One region of the Streptomyces sp. SAS_281 genome, then DNA from elsewhere that is predicted to be linked to it. Evidence: riboswitches for the same ligand, from Rfam matches in the RefSeq annotation. Region 1 holds a riboswitch; the other holds the start of a gene.
What was found. A riboswitch is a leader RNA that binds a small molecule or an ion and turns the genes downstream of it on or off. The one in region 1 is predicted to bind thiamine pyrophosphate.
Positions count from the first base shown of each region.

Region 2: linked by a shared signal. The riboswitch ahead of thiO (glycine oxidase ThiO) and the one ahead of ACN6LM_RS11750 (purine-cytosine permease family protein) in region 1 are both predicted to bind thiamine pyrophosphate.

Region 1 covers NZ_JBMNDO010000024.1:6,991-12,262, forward strand. The annotation lists gene ACN6LM_RS11735 (hypothetical protein) at 1-727, shown strand, start outside; gene ACN6LM_RS11740 (nucleotide triphosphate diphosphatase NUDT15) at 792-1,298, shown strand; gene ACN6LM_RS11745 (FBP domain-containing protein) at 1,349-1,843, shown strand; TPP riboswitch at 1,907-2,001, shown strand; gene ACN6LM_RS11750 (purine-cytosine permease family protein) at 1,992-3,374, shown strand; gene ACN6LM_RS11755 (helix-turn-helix domain-containing protein) at 3,522-4,454, opposite strand; gene ACN6LM_RS11760 (LPFR motif small protein) at 4,841-4,969, opposite strand.
Region 2 covers NZ_JBMNDO010000167.1:70-5,341, forward strand. The annotation lists gene ACN6LM_RS35450 (Rv2175c family DNA-binding protein) at 1-327, opposite strand, end outside; gene ACN6LM_RS35455 (NAD(P)/FAD-dependent oxidoreductase) at 394-1,632, opposite strand; TPP riboswitch at 1,713-1,824, shown strand; gene thiO (glycine oxidase ThiO) at 1,822-2,997, shown strand; gene thiS (sulfur carrier protein ThiS) at 2,994-3,212, shown strand; gene ACN6LM_RS35470 (thiazole synthase) at 3,215-4,009, shown strand; gene pknB (Stk1 family PASTA domain-containing Ser/Thr kinase) at 4,194-5,272, shown strand, end outside.

The DNA.
Region 1 (5,272 bases):
GGCGGCCGTTCCGCTCACCTGGCGGCACTGCCGGGTGGAGCGGAGCGACCTGGACCGGTTCCTGTTCGCGCCCGAGGACGTGGTGGTGGTCGTCGGGCAGGACGGCCTGGTCGCCAACGCCGCGAAGTACCTGTCCGGTCAGCCGGTCATCGGCATCGACACCGATCCGGGCCGCAACCCCGGCGTCCTGGTCCGCCACCGCCCGGCCGACGCGGGGGCGCTGATGCGGGCGGCGGTGGCGCCCGGCGGGCGGGCCGACGCGCTGACGATGGTGGAGGCGGTGGCGGACGACACGCAGCGGCTGCTCGCCCTGAACGAGGTCTACCTCGGCCCGCCCGGCCACCAGACGGCCCGCTACCGGCTCGGGCCCGACACGGCGGACTCCCCGGCCGAGCCGCAGGCGTCCTCCGGCGTCCTCGTCGGCACCGGCACCGGGGCGACCGGCTGGCTGCGCTCGCTCTGGCAGGAGCGCCGCAGCACCCTCCCGCTGCCCGGGCCCGCCGACCCCCGGCTGCTCTGGTTCGTCCGGGAGGCGTGGCCCTCGCCGTCGACCGGTACGTCGTTCGTCTCGGGCGAGCTGGGGCCCGGGCAGGGGCTGCGGCTGACCGTGGAGTCGGACCGTGTGGTGGTGTTCGGCGACGGCATGGAGGCGGACGCGCTGGAGCTGACGTGGGGGCAGAGCGTACGGCTCGGCGTCTCGGAGACCTCGCTGCGGCTGGCGGTATGAGGGCGGGGCGGACGGGGCACGCCCCCGTAGGCTCGACGCCCACCGCCCCCTCCGAAGGAGCACCATGGCCACCGGGAACCCCCTCGCCCCGTCCCGCAACACCCAGCCACCCAAGGCTCAGGCGGCGCTGGGCGTCGGCGTCGTCGTGCAGGACGCGCGGGGCCGGATCCTGCTCGGCCGGCACCACAGCGGCACCTGGGAGCTGCCCGGCGGCAAGGTCGACCCGGTGCCGGAGTCGGTCGCGGCGGCGGCCGTGCGGGAACTGCGCGAGGAGACCGGGCTGACCGTCCCCGAGGACGAGGTCACCGTCTTCGCGATGCTGCACGACGCCCTCGGCGGGATCAACCGCGTGACGATGGCCGCCCTGGTGCGCGTGGACACCGGCACGGCGCGCGTGACGGAGCCGCATCTGATCAGCACCTGGGAGTGGACGCCGCTCGACGCGCTCCCGTCGCCGCTCTTCGATCCGTCGGCGCAGATCCTCGCGGCCTGGCGCCCGGACCTCGGCATCCCGCACCCGCCCGTGCACTGCCTTCCCGTCGCACCCGAAGATGCCCAGGTGAAGCCCTAACCGCATTAATCGTTTGCCTAGGGGTCATAGGCAGAGTTAGCTTCGTGTCCATGAAGGCCCTGACCGAGCAGGACATCCGCTCATCGTTCGTGAATTGCTCCAAGGGGGAGGCCAAGCGTCTGCCGCTCCCCCGCGACTTCGAGGAGCTGCCGTGGGACGACCTCGACTTCCTCGGCTGGCGCGACCTGTCCGCGCCGGGGCGCAGCTACATCGTCACCGAGCACGAGGGCGAGCCCGCCGGGATCTCGCTGCGCTTCCCGTCCCAGCAGCGCGGCTTCCTGCACCGGAGCATGTGCTCGCTCTGCCTGACCACCCACCCCGGCGGCGGGGTCTCCCTGATGACCGCCCGCAAGACCGGGCCCGCCGGGCGCGACGGCAATTCGGTCGGCCTGTACATGTGCACCGACCTGGCCTGCTCGCTGTACGTGCGCGGGAAGAAGGCGGTGGCCTCGGGGGCCCGGTTCAAGGAGAGCCTGAGCACGGAGGAGCAGATCGCCCGCACGGCCGACAACCTCCGCGCGTTCGTGACGAAGCTCTTCGGCTGAGCTCGACCGGGACCGGCCGACCCCCGCGACGACGTCGCGCAGGCCGGCGCTATTCTGGCCGCCACACCGGACACGGGGTGCCCCGTACGAGGGCTGAGATCACACCCGTCGAACCTGAACCAGTTAGCACTGGCGGAGGGATGTCTTCATGTCGTTGCCGCATGCCCAGGACGAGCGCGTCGCTTTCGGCGGGCGCATGCCCACCGCCCCCGGCGATCTGCGCATCGAGGCGCACGGGATAGCCCCGGTCCCCGAGGACCGCCGCTACGGCCGGGCGGGCCGGCTGTTCACCGTCTGGTTCGCGCCCAACCTGACCATGACCGGCGTCTTCACCGGCACCGTCGGCATCGCGCTCGGCCTGGACTTCGCGACGGCTCTCGCCGCCGTCGTGCTCGGCACCCTCGCCGGCGCCGCGCCGACCGCGTATCTGGGCACCTGGGGCAGCCGCACCGGATCCGGGCAACTACCGCTCGCCAGGCTGGCGTTCGGGCCGGGCGTGGTACTGCCGGGCGCGCTGCAATGGCTGTCGTCCATCGCCTGGGACGCCCTGATCGGCCTGTTCGGCGGGGACGCGCTGGCACAGCTGTGCGGCTGGCCGTTCTGGCTGGGGGTCCTGGTGATGATGGCCGCGCAGGGCGCGCTCGGGGTGCTGGGTTACGAGGTGATCCACCGGCTCCAGACCGTGATGACCTTCGCCCTGGCCGCGGCCTTCGCGGTGCTCGCCACCAAGCTCCTGCGCGGGGTGGACCCGGTGACCGCCTCGACCGTGCACGGCGCGGACCGGGCCGGGGCGTTCGTCCTGACCTGCACCATCGCCCTGAGCCTGGCACTGTCCTGGGCGCCGTACGCGAGCGACTTCAGCCGCTACCTGCCGCGCGACACGTCCCGGGCGCGCATGTTCTGGTGCACGCTGGGCGGGATCAGCGTCTCCTTCGTGGCGGTCCAGACGATCGGGCTGTGGGGGGCCTCGGTCCTCACGGACCAGACCGCGCGCGGCGTGGACTCGCTGCTCGGCGGGGGCGCGCTCGGGGCGTTCGGGCTGCTCGCGGTGGCGCTGGCCGCGCTGTGCAGCAACGCGATGAACGACTACAGCGGTTCGCTCGCGCTGCAGACCATGGGGGTACGCCTGCCGCGCCCGGTGGCCGCGGCGCTCGCCGCCGTCCTGGGGTTCCCACTGGTGCTGTGGATGCACGCGGCGGACACGACGGCCCGCTTCCAGAACGTGCTGCTCCTCGTCGGCTACTGGATCCCCGGCTTCGTGGCGATCGTCTCCGTGGACTGGCTGGTGCGCGCCCGGGCCCGGCGGGGCGCCTCCGTCGACCTCGCGGCCGAGCACGCCCGGCCGCGCCCGTGGTGGCCGGCGCTCGCCGCGTTCGCCGCGGCCTTCGCGGCGGCGGTGCCGTTCATGAGCACCGGCCTGTACGTGGGCCCGGTGGCCGAGGCGCTGCACGGGGCGGACCTGGCGTACGGGGTGGCGTTCCTCGCGGCGCTCGTGGTCTACACCCCGCTGCGGATACGCGGGGCGCGCTGACCCTCCCGACTGTCCGCACCGGGTCTCAACCGCCTGCTACCGTCACTTTCACCACGCGCGCCCCAGCGACCGGGACAATGGGCGTGAAGGAAGCGGTTTGACGGTGCGTCGCCCGAACCGCTCTACGGTCCGGGCGCGCTTCGGCCGTCAGGGCATCCTGGCCGTTCCCTTCGGCGCGCACTGCATCTGCTTCTCCGAGGGGATCTCGCCGCACACGCTCATGGAGTCGAGCGGCGCATCCTTGGAGACCCCGAGCATCTTGGTGTACGAGTCGTGCTCGAAACGGATGAAGGCGTCCAGCTCCATCCCCCGGACGTCCTTGATGATCACCTTGTCGCCGACGGCCCCGCCCTCGATCCGCCCCCAGACCGCCTGGCAGGCGGCGCTGTAGCGCAGTTCGATCTGCATGCCGCGCAGGTAGGTGCTCTTGACGGTCTTCGCGTCCCACTGGCACTCCATGGCCTGGGGATCGTTGCGCCAGCAGGTGTCCGACGTGCACTTGACCTGGATGTCCCCGGCGCCCGGGACGAGGTCCGCGCCCTGTCCGCCCGCCTTCTTGTCCTCGGCACGGGTCTTCGTGGCGTTCGAGCCCTGGTCCGCTCCCGCGAGGTACGGGGAGAGCAGCCCGGTCGCCACCGAGCCCATCAGGGCGCCCGCCGCGATGTAACCGATCACCGCGCAGCGCCGCCGCCACGACACCGCGGGCCGCTCGCCCGGCGTCCGCGCCTCGGCGGCGGGGTCACCGGCGGCGGTGCGCGTGGCCGGGGGCCGGTCCCGGCCACCCGTGACCGGCGCCGGGTCCTCGACCGGCGCGCCCGCCCTGGCCAGCAGGTCGAGCAGGGGTTCCGGCGGGGTGCCCGCCACGGCGGCCAACTGCTCGACCGCCACGGGGGTCGGCAGCTGCTTGCCGTTGAGAAACCTCTCCCACGAGGAGCGGCTGTAGTGCGTACGGCCGGCCAGCCCGCCGAAGCTGAGCTGGGCGCCCTCCTTGATCCTCCGCATCTCCGCGCCCAGTTGTGCGCGGACCGCTGCCGTGGCATCCAGTGCCGGGTTCTTCGGATCCGACTTCGCGTTCGACATGCAAGAGCCCCCCTCGTCATGTGCGCCCCACGCGTCGTCTCCTCCCCCGGACCGACGCGGCGCGAGGGACAGAATAGATCGGGCGTACGACAGCTCCGCAGCAGTTCAAGCGCGTGGCGCGGCGCGAATACGGGCCTGCCTGTCCTGCCGGCCGTCGAGCCCTTCCGGGCATCCACGAAGGTCTGCGCGGGTTGCCAGGAAACCGTGCACGCGATGCCAACTTCCGGCACGGGGGCGTCGGCGCATCGCTGTCGCCGGCCCCGCACAGCGCACCTGTCCGGCAGGCCGGCCGGGGCGAAGCACGGGCCCCCCGAAACGCCGAAAGGCGGCTCCGGACCTCTCCGGAACCGCCCCTCGAAGACCCGTGGCGACGAGTCGGCGCGCGCTCAGTGGTGACCGTGGGCGGTGCTCGACGCACCGCTGAACAGCCGGGCGACGGCCCGGAACGGCAGCGTGACCACCGTGGCGATGGCGCCCCCGATGGAACGGAACACATCCGCGATCGCCTTCAGCATGGCTACTCCTCTGTTCGGTCGCACCCCTCCGCCGGAGTGCCGCGGTCCTCTGTCCGCGACCGCGTACCCGGGCTCCCGGCGGAAAAACTTCAGGGTCCGGCGCCGGACGAGCCGGAACGTGCCACACAAGGCCGCCGTACGTACGGATGATGGGCTGTGGCCCGGCTCCGGGACGTCGAGCTCGAGTCGAAGACCTGCTGCGGAACCACAGCGCGGGCCGGCACCCATCAGCCGTCGGGGTGCAGCATCGACGTCGCGCGGCTGGGGCGTCGCCCCCGGCGCCGCGGGGCGGGTGGTCGGGGG
Region 2 (5,272 bases), on a different contig from region 1:
GCCGCGATTCTCACTCAGAGCCTGCGCGGGGGTACCGGGCAGGCTCGGGTCGGGGGTGAAGAGCCATTCGAGCATCTCCTCGTCGGAGTAGCCGTCGTCCTTCAGGAGCGTCAGGGTCCCGGAGAGGCCCTTGACCACCTTGTCGCCGTCGATGAAGGCGGCGGGCACCTGAAGCGCCCGGTTCTCCCCACGGCGTACGGCGATGAGCTGGCCCTCCTTGACCAGCTGCCGCACACGCGTCACCTCGACATCGAGCATTTCCGCGATGTCGGGCAGGTGGAGCCAGGCAGGGACGAGAGCATCGATCTTTGCGTCAATCTCGGTCACGGGGACAAGCCTGCCATCCCGGACTGACAGCCGAAACCCGGACTCGGCCCTTCAGGTCCCGGGCCATCACGGCAGAACCGCCGACTTCAGCGGTACGGAGGGGTCCCCGGCCCGCTCCGCGTCGAGCCGGGCCCCCGCCTCGACGAGCCGGCGCCCCTGGGCCAGGTCGCGGGGGCGGCCGACCGCGAGCACCGCGACCAGGGCCCCGTCGCGCAGCCAGCACACCGACCAGGCGGGCTCGGCCGGATCGCCGCGCCACAGCAGGGTGTCCGCGTCCGCGTGGTGTCCGGCGTACTGCACGAACCGGCCGAACTGCTCGGACCAGAAGTAGGGCACCGGGTCGTAGGGCGGGATGTCCGCCGGGTCCCCGGCGGCGGCGATGTGTGCGGCGGCGGTCCTGGGTCCCTGGAGGGCGTTGTCCCAGTGGTGGACGACCAGGCGGGTGCCGTAGCGGGCCGAGGGGAAGGAGGCGCAGTCGCCGACCGCGTACACATCGGGCAGCGAGGTGCGCAGCGCCGCGTCGGCGGTCACCGAGCCCTCGGGCCCGAGCGCGATGCCGGAGCCGGCGAGCCAGCCGGTGGCGGGGCGGGCGCCGATGCCGACGACGACCGCACCGGCCGGGAGGGTGCGCCCGTCGGCGAGGACCACGGTGCCGGGCTCGACGCGGGCGACCCGCGCCCCGGTGAGGAGCCGGGCGCCGCTCTCGGCGTACCAGGCGGCCATCGGGGCGGCGACCTCGGCGGGCAGGGCGCCGGCCAGGGGGCGGTCCGCGGCCTCCACGACGGTGACCTCGCAGCCGGCGGCGCGGGCGGCGGTGGCGAACTCGGCGCCGATCCAGCCCGCTCCGACGACCACGACGGGGTGCCCCGCTTCGAGGACGGGGCGCAGCCGGGCCGCGTCGTCGAGGGTGCGCAGCAGATGGACGCCGGGGACGCCGTCGGAGCCGGGCAGGGCCACGGGTTCGGCGCCGGTGGCGAGGACCAGGACGTCGTAGGGGACCGGGCCCCGGGAGGTGTCCAGCTCGTGGTCGCCGGCGCGCACCCCGGTGACCTCGCAGCCCAGGCGCAGGGCGATGCCCAGGGCCTCGAAGTCGATGTCGAAGGCGGACTCCTCGGCCTTGCCGAGCAGCACCGCCTTGGACAGCGGGGGGCGGTCGTAGGGCTGGTGGGGTTCGGCGCCGATCAGCGTGACGGGGCCGGTGAAGCCCTGTTCCCGCAGGGCGACGGCGGTCTGCACGCCCGCCATGCCCGCGCCCGCGACGACGACCCGGCGTTCGGTCCGCTCTGCCCGCTGCTGCTCGCTCACCCGTCCACCTTACGTAGCTGACCGAGCGTCAGGAAAGGGCGCCCCGCCCGGCCCAGGGGGACGGGGTTTAGGGTGGCCACCGTAAGACACGCGGGAGCCCGGGCGCACCGGGCTGAGAGGGAGGCTGGCGGCCTCCGACCGTACGAACCTGATCCGGGTCATGCCGGCGAAGGGAGGGGCTGGACGCCCATGCGCACCCATCCCACCGAAGGGTCCGACGTCCTCGTCATCGGGGGCGGCGTCATCGGTCTGGTGACCGCCTGGCGGGCCGCGCGGCGCGGCCTGTCCACCGCGCTCGCCGACCCCGAACCGGGCGGCGGAGCGGCCCGGGTGGCGGCCGGGATGCTGGCCGCCGTCACCGAACTGCACTACGGCGAGGAGACGCTGCTCGGGCTCAACCTCGCCTCCGCCCGGCGGTATCCGTCGTTCACGGCCGAACTGGAGGAGGCGAGCGGGCAGGACATCGGTTTCCGCGCCTGCGGCACCCTGGCCGTCGCGCTCGACGCCGACGACCGCGCCCATCTGCGCGAACTGCACGAGCTGCAACGCCGTTCCGGCCTGGAGTCGGAGTGGCTGACCGGGCGAGAGTGCCGCCGCCTGGAACCGATGCTCGCGCCGGGTGTGCGCGGCGGCCTCCGGGTGGACGGCGACCACCAGGTCGACCCGCGCCGCCTCGCCGCCGCGCTGCTCACCGCGTGCGAACGGGCCGGCGTGGTCTTCCACCGCCGCCGCGCCGACCGCCTCTCCGTGGTCGCGGACCGGGCCGTGGGTGCCGTGCTCGACGACGGTACGGAGGTGGCCGCCGGCCAGGTCGTGCTCGCCGGAGGCAGCCTCAGCGGCCGGCTCGCCGGGGTGCCCGCCCACGCCCTGCCTCCGGTGCGCCCGGTCAAGGGCCAGGTGCTGCGCCTCACCGTGCCCCCGGCGTACGCCCCCTTCCTCTCGCGCACCGTGCGCGCGGTGGTCCGGGGCAGCCAGGTCTATCTCGTGCCGCGCGCAAACGGTGAGCTGGTCGTCGGCGCCACCACCGAGGAGATGGGCTGGGACACCACCGTCACGGCGGGCGGGGTCTACGAGCTGCTGCGCGACGCCCACGAGCTGGTGCCCGGCATCACCGAGCTGCCGCTCACCGAGACCCGCGCCGGCCTCCGCCCCGCGTCCCCCGACAACGCGCCGCTGCTCGGCCGCACCGTGCTGCCCGGCCTCCACCTCGCCACCGGCCACGGCCGCAACGGTGTGCTGCTCACCCCCGTCACCGGGGACGCCATGGCGTCGCTGCTGGCCGACGGCGAGCTGCCCGAGGCGGCCCGCCCCTTCTCCCCCGGCCGGTTCGCCCCGGCCCCCGCACCCCAGGAGCAGCCCGCATGACCGAGCCCACCCCGCTCACCGTGTCCGTGAACGGCGCACCGGCCGTCGTCGCGCCGGGCACCACCCTGGACACCCTCGTCGCGACGCTGACCGACGCGCGGACGGGGGTGGCCGCCGCGCTCAACGAGACCGTGGTGCCGCGCGGCCAGTGGCCCGCCGCCGCGCTCACCGACGGCGACCGGGTCGAGGTCCTGACCGCGGTGCAGGGAGGCTGACGATGTCCGACGACCTGTTCGCCCTCGGTGGCACCGACTTCACCTCGCGGCTGATCATGGGCACCGGCGGGGCGCCCAGCCTGGACGTGCTGGAGCGGTCGCTGATCGCGTCCGGCACCGAGCTGACCACCGTCGCGATGCGCCGCCTCGACCCGACCGTGCAGGGCTCGGTGCTCTCCGTACTGCGGAAGCTGTCCATCCGGGTGCTTCCGAACACCGCCGGCTGCTACACCGCAGGGGAGGCCGTGCTCACCGCCCGGCTGGCCCGTGAGGCGCTGGGCACGGACTGGGTGAAGCTGGAGGTGGTGGCCGACGAGCGGACCCTGCTGCCCGACCCGGTCGAGCTGCTGGACGCCGCCGAGATCCTGGTGGACGACGGCTTCACCGTGCTGCCGTACACCAACGACGACCCGGTCCTGGCCCGGAAGCTGGAGGACGTGGGGTGCGCGGCGGTCATGCCGCTCGGCTCCCCCATCGGCTCGGGCCTGGGCATCCGCAACCCGCACAACTTCCAGCTGATCGCCGAGCGGGCCGGAGTGCCGGTGATCCTGGACGCCGGCGCCGGCACGGCTTCGGACGCGGCGCTCGCGATGGAGCTCGGGTGCTCGGCGGTGATGCTCGCCTCGGCGGTGACCCGGGCCCAGGAGCCGGAGCTGATGGCCGCCGCGATGCGGCACGCGGTGGAGGGCGGGCGGCTCGCGTACCGGGCCGGGCGCATCCCGCGCCGCCACTTCGCGGAGGCGTCGTCGCCGACGGCCGGGCGGGCGGTGCTCGATCCGGAGCGGCCGGCGTTCTGACGCCCGCGCGCGCCGCCCCGGTCCGGGCCAACGTGCCGGAATCCACAGTTCCGGGGCCTGAGGGGCTTCGGAGGCCGGGATTCCGGCCTTGAGCGGCGCGGCCCTGTCACGGCTCGGCTTCAGTCCTGCGCCGGGTTCGCTCCACCGCGGTGGGCCTGTCCGTGGCGGCTCGTAGACTCGCATGGTGGATACGACCCTCCAGGACCCCCTCGTCGGGCAGCTGCTCGACGGCCGCTACCGCGTCGATGCCCGCATCGCCGTGGGCGGCATGGCCACGGTCTACCGGGCCATGGACATGCGGCTCGACCGGGTGCTCGCCCTCAAGGTGATGCACCCGGCGCTGGCGACCGACGCCTCGTTCGTCGAGCGCTTCATCCGCGAGGCCAAGTCGGTGGCGCATCTCGCCCACCCCAACGTGGTCGGGGTCTTCGACCAGGGCGCCCAGGGGCAGTACGTCTACCTCGCCATGGAGTACGTCGCCGGGTGCACCCTGCGCGACGTCCTGACCGAGCGCGGCGCCCTCCGGCCGCGGGCCGCGCTGGACATCCTGGAGTCGGTGCTCGCCGCCCTCGGCGCGGCGCACCGGGCGGGCTTCGTGCACCGCGACATGAAGCCGGAGAACGTGCTGATCGGGGACGACGGCCGGGTCAAGGTCGCCGACTTCGGCCTGGTCCGGGCCGTGGACGCGGTCACGAACACCTCCGGGACGATCCTCGGCACCGTCTCGTATCTCGCCCCGGAGCAGATCGAGCACGGCACGGCGGACACCCGCGCCGACGTGTACGCCTGCGGGGTCGTGCTGTACGAGATGCTGACCGGCGACAAGCCGCGTGACGGGGAGTCCCCCGCCCAGGTCATCTACCAGCATCTGCACGAGGACGTGCCGCCGCCGTCCGCCGCCGTCCCGGGTCTGGCGCCCGAGCTGGACGCGCTGGTGGCGAGCGCCACCGCCCGGGATCCGGAGGCCCGCCCGTTCGACGCGGTGGAGCTGCTCGCCGGGGCCCGCCGGGCGCGCGCCGCGCTCACGGACGCGCAGCTCGACGCCGTACCGCCGCAGGCCCGGCCGGAGCCCGGTCCGGAGGGTGCGGCGGAGGGGTCCGACGCGCGGACGACGGTGATCCCCCGGGTCCTGCCGAAGGACCTGGGCACCGCCCATCACACCAGCCGGCTGGAGATGCCCCCGCCCGCGCCCCCGCTGCCGCCCGGCCGGACCGGACCGCTCGGCGGCCCCCGGCGCGGGCTGATCGCGGCGGTCCTCGCGGT